2 regions of the Alkalihalophilus lindianensis genome follow, and region 2 is predicted to be linked to the other one. Evidence: riboswitches for the same ligand, from Rfam matches in the RefSeq annotation. Region 2 holds a riboswitch; the other holds the start of a gene.

Region 1 (2,209 bases), on a different contig from region 2:
ACCACCCATACCACCTTTACTGACTATTGCAATAAGCAGCAGTAAGCCAAAGCCAACTCCCGCACCAATTAATGCATCCCACCAAGGAGCAAGCGGTGCAATCGTTAAACGAAGCAAAATATATAATGGGGCAAAGAACAGCAAAATTTTATTTGGAATCAGCATATAGCGTATATCGCTAACAAAAATAATGGCAAGAAGTGAGATAAGAAGGAAGGCAACAACCAGTTCATATGACCAGCCGACAACGAGATAAGCTAGTACAAACGCAATCCCGGTCATAAGCTCGATAAACGGATAGAGAGGCGAAATCCTCGTCCCGCAGCCCCGACATTTCCCCTTTTGAAAGAGGAAAGAGAAAACAGGAATTAACTCTCTCGTCGCTAAATCACGATCACAGGTCGTACAATGCGAGCGGGGTGCAACAATTGATTCCCCCACCGGCACACGTAAGCCAACCACATTAAAAAAAGACCCAAAAGTCAAGCCGAACACAAATAAATAGATCATAAACAACCAATCAATCATAACGGCCTCCTAGGGGGTAGTGGTATTTATGTAGTGAAAAAGCCTATCGGGTGGGATAGGCTTTGCAGTATTTTGTTATTAATTAGATGGCTCGTAACAAGCGCCACGACCTTCATTTGATAAATCTGTTGCATTGATTGGTTCGGCATTTCCATCACTATCATATCCTACATCACATTTACCGTCTTCAAAACTTAAGCTAATTTTGGGAACTGTTTCATCAAAGCTAACTGTATAATCCACTGCACCGTTTCCCCAAGGATTTGTAATGTCCTCATGATACTCAGAAATTCCTGAACCATTTAAAACTGGAGTAGCAGTTTCCCCACCACTTGCCGCATACAACCTCGCCGCACTCAACACTTGCTGGGCATTGGAAATCGCAGCATCTTTCTTACTGTTTTCAATAATTCCGCCGATACTCGGTACAGCGATTGCTGCGATAATTCCTAGGATGACGACAACGGCTAGTAGCTCAACTAATGTTAAACCCTTTTCATTTTTCGTGTGTTTAAACCATTTTCTCATTTGTTTGTTCCTCCGTTTGAATGTAACTTTCCTTTTTCCGTGACAAAGAGTGACTTTAAAACTACTAAAAAACCAATCTTGCATGCGTACATTACAAAATCGGCCGGTTGCACTAGTTGCTCCAAACTACCCAAGTGCCCATGTAAAGATAGTTGTTCATAGCTTTCCATATTCGATTACGCATAAAAGTAATGCCTAATTAACTAGTCTATTGGTTCTACTGAAAGTTTACTGGTAAAGCTTTCATTTGTCTAGCAAAATTTACTAACCTACCGCATCAAAAATTTCAAACATCGGAATGGCAATTGCCGCGACAATGATACCGACTACGAACGCAAGTATCACGATCATTAGCGGCTCAATTAATGACTTTATTTGGTCGGTTCCAGCCTCAACTTCTGACTCATAAAAGTCCGCCACCTTATCAAGCATCGTATCAAGCGACCCTGTTTTTTCCCCGACGGCAATCATTTGTGTCACTAAAGGAGGGAATACCCAATGCTTATGCATCGGTGCGGCAATTGATTCACCCCGTTCAAGGGAATTTCGTGACTCTTTAATGACGCGTGCAATCACTTCATTTCCTACAATACGTTCGACAATCGAGACGGCTTGCAAGACCGGAACAGAACTAGCGAATAAAGAACTTAACGTCCGCGTCATTCTAGCTAGGGCAGCTTTTTGCAAGAGCTTCCCGAAAATCGGCACTCGTAAAATAAAGAGATCTCGATAGTAACGCAACTCTGCTCGTTCATTTACCATTCGTAGAAAGACGCTAAACAGGATAACGACGAACGGAAGCATCCACCATATTCGACTAAAGAACTCCCCCGCTTGTAAGACGAATAATGTAATCAGAGGCAACTCCGAATCAAAGCTAGTAAACATATCTGCAAATGTCGGCACCACATAAGATAGTAAGAAAATGACGATGATGATGGCCACAAAGCCAACAACGAGTGGATATGACATGGCTGACATCACTTTTTGCTTTGTTTTATGCTGCTTCTCATAATAGCTTGCGAGCCTTTCTAGAATGTCATCAAGATTCCCGCCAAGCTCTCCTGCTTTTGCCATATTGACGAAAAGGGGTGGGAACACTTTTTTTTGGTTTTCAGCAGCAAAAGAAAATGGGTTCCCTGCTCGTAGTTCT
Region 2 (2,209 bases):
GCTATAAAAGTAAAGTCATAAACCAAAAACATTCCAGCACTAATTAAAATAGAAATATTTATTGCATGTGATTTAGCTTTTTCAACCTTCTCATTCATTACAATACCTCTTTCAGAACTATGTTCACGCGTACCATATTTGTTTTGATAGAATGATGATACTGAAACGCAGAATTATCTACTGTGCGAAAAGTGCAACACACTTAATTCTAAATCAAGACTTAAAACATTCGGTGTTTACTCAAACTAACAGAAATTAATGTATACTATTCTCAAAATTAGAATAAAAAAATTATATAACTGGGTTACTTTACTTAATACCCCATTTCCACCTGAACATTAGAGCTTATTTCATTCAAATACCTAATACCTTCTGGCTCTACATTAGTATTTGTTAGTTCAATTTCTTTTAAAGATGGGAAATTATCACTGTTTAGTAAGTACTCAACATCTTCTAGAGTTTCAAAATTCATGTTATAAAATACAATATATTCTATTTGCTTTAATTTACTCAGTTCTCTAACAAACACTTGGTTAACATAAGTAGATACCCGAATATTTTTCAATGATTCAATTTGCGATAATGGAGATAAGTCTAAAGTTACTGTGTGATCATAACTTAAGTCTGAGTAGTCTATTGTGAAAGATTTTAAATTAAAGGCATTCTCTATACCAGATAAGCTTTTAACCCCGTAATTTATTTTAATATTTTCTAATTGTAAAAGTTTTTATATGGTTATTTCCTTATTTTTTGAATCGATATGATTTAAGACATTATATTGTAAAGAAGAATCCGGGATTACTTCAACAACTGTCTCGACTGTTTTATTTTCCACGTTATTATTAGTTACATTTTCATCATAAGATTCAGTAAAATCTGCCCTCACTAAACTTAGATTATCTGATGTATTAGGAAAATATAGTTTAATCGCATTATCGTCTATGTACTCTATTTTTACGGAGGTCCTACCATACTCCCCTATTAAGTCAAGAAATTGAAGATTATATTCTTCTGATAACGTATAACTTGTAGTCATAACCGGTTCTCCCTCAATTTTGATACTAAGCTCATTCATGGAAAAGTTTATTTCAGCTTTATCATTTGATATTTCTCCATTACCCTCCCAATTTCCAATTAAATACTCAGTTGTTATCACCCGATTCTTTACAGCTTTTTGATATCCCTCTTCACCTGCATATTTATCTCGTTTGCTTTCTTTAACTGTATTCGAAAAGGCCATATTTGCATCTTTCACTACATTAAGACCATCATAAGTCACTATCTCATTATTATCCATGAGCTGCGAAATCAACGTTGACCAAATCGCAATTGTTATAAATGCCAAAGGCAGGACTAAAAAAATTACTTTCTTCATAGAAACCTCCAATATAAAATCCTTAAAATTAATAAACCAAAAGTTTTTCCTACGTTTTTTTTAATGGTTATTTTTTATTGCACCCCCATTTTTTCTTTGAAGAAATTCGTTACAGTGCCGATAATTCAATCTACTCCCATCAAAAATCTCACTTTCTTCACTCCTATTAAGGGTGAGAATTATAAAAAGCCTACCAGAAAAAAGGTAGACTACTAGCACAAATCTATCTTGTCCGGTAACTCGGCTACCTTAGCAATTGCTTTAGGTCCGTAGCTTTGCGTCCCTATCTTTCGAAAGGTTTGCCATCATCAGAAAACATATTAAAATATAGGTATCTTGTATTACTTTTTAATTATAAGGTATAGTTCAAATGTATCAATAGATTCGACAAAATAAGACAAATATCTGATTTATGGCAAGTTTTAATCCCGTTACTTAAGTACAGAGGAAAGAAATATGAAATTAATTTCTTCCACTTAATAATCAAATTTATCAATTTACTTGACTCTTATGCAAATTAAATTAATGTTTTAGAAGGGTTTTGTTAAAAAACATCTAATTAATAGAACTGGAGGTGATTCTGTTGGATAAATTTTATGACCAACACCTAAACGATGATGAATTAGAAGAATTTCTAGATGAAGTGGGAGAAACGATTGAAAGTTTAGAACGTATGAATGCTTTGAATTATTTATCTCCACTTCAAAAGTCAGCATACGAAGAAGTCAGCAAAGTAGAGATTGATAAGATTAATGGCTATGTAGAACCAAATGTCCCCACATTTGAAATCTGTGCTAAACGGCTGAAAGTGAGCGAATCAAAATTCAAGGATTT

What was found. Region 2 has a riboswitch for cyclic di-GMP ahead of RYX56_RS06290 (hypothetical protein). Riboswitches for the same ligand answer to the same signal wherever they lie in the genome.
Region 1: it holds a riboswitch for cyclic di-GMP, as region 2 does, so the genes downstream of both, RYX56_RS10980 (prepilin-type N-terminal cleavage/methylation domain-containing protein) here and RYX56_RS06290 (hypothetical protein) in region 2, are expected to answer to the same signal.

The regions. Positions count from the first base shown of each region.
Region 1 covers NZ_JAWJBA010000003.1:183,302-185,510, reverse strand. Annotated here, with positions in the region: gene RYX56_RS10985 (prepilin peptidase) at 1-528, opposite strand, end outside; gene RYX56_RS10980 (prepilin-type N-terminal cleavage/methylation domain-containing protein) at 607-1,056, opposite strand; cyclic di-GMP riboswitch class II at 1,149-1,232, opposite strand; gene RYX56_RS10975 (type II secretion system F family protein) at 1,321-2,209, opposite strand, start outside.
Region 2 covers NZ_JAWJBA010000001.1:1,131,219-1,133,427, forward strand. Annotated here, with positions in the region: gene RYX56_RS06285 (hypothetical protein) at 1-98, opposite strand, end outside; gene RYX56_RS06290 (hypothetical protein) at 728-1,375, opposite strand; cyclic di-GMP riboswitch class I at 1,607-1,689, opposite strand; gene RYX56_RS06295 (hypothetical protein) at 1,959-2,209, shown strand, end outside.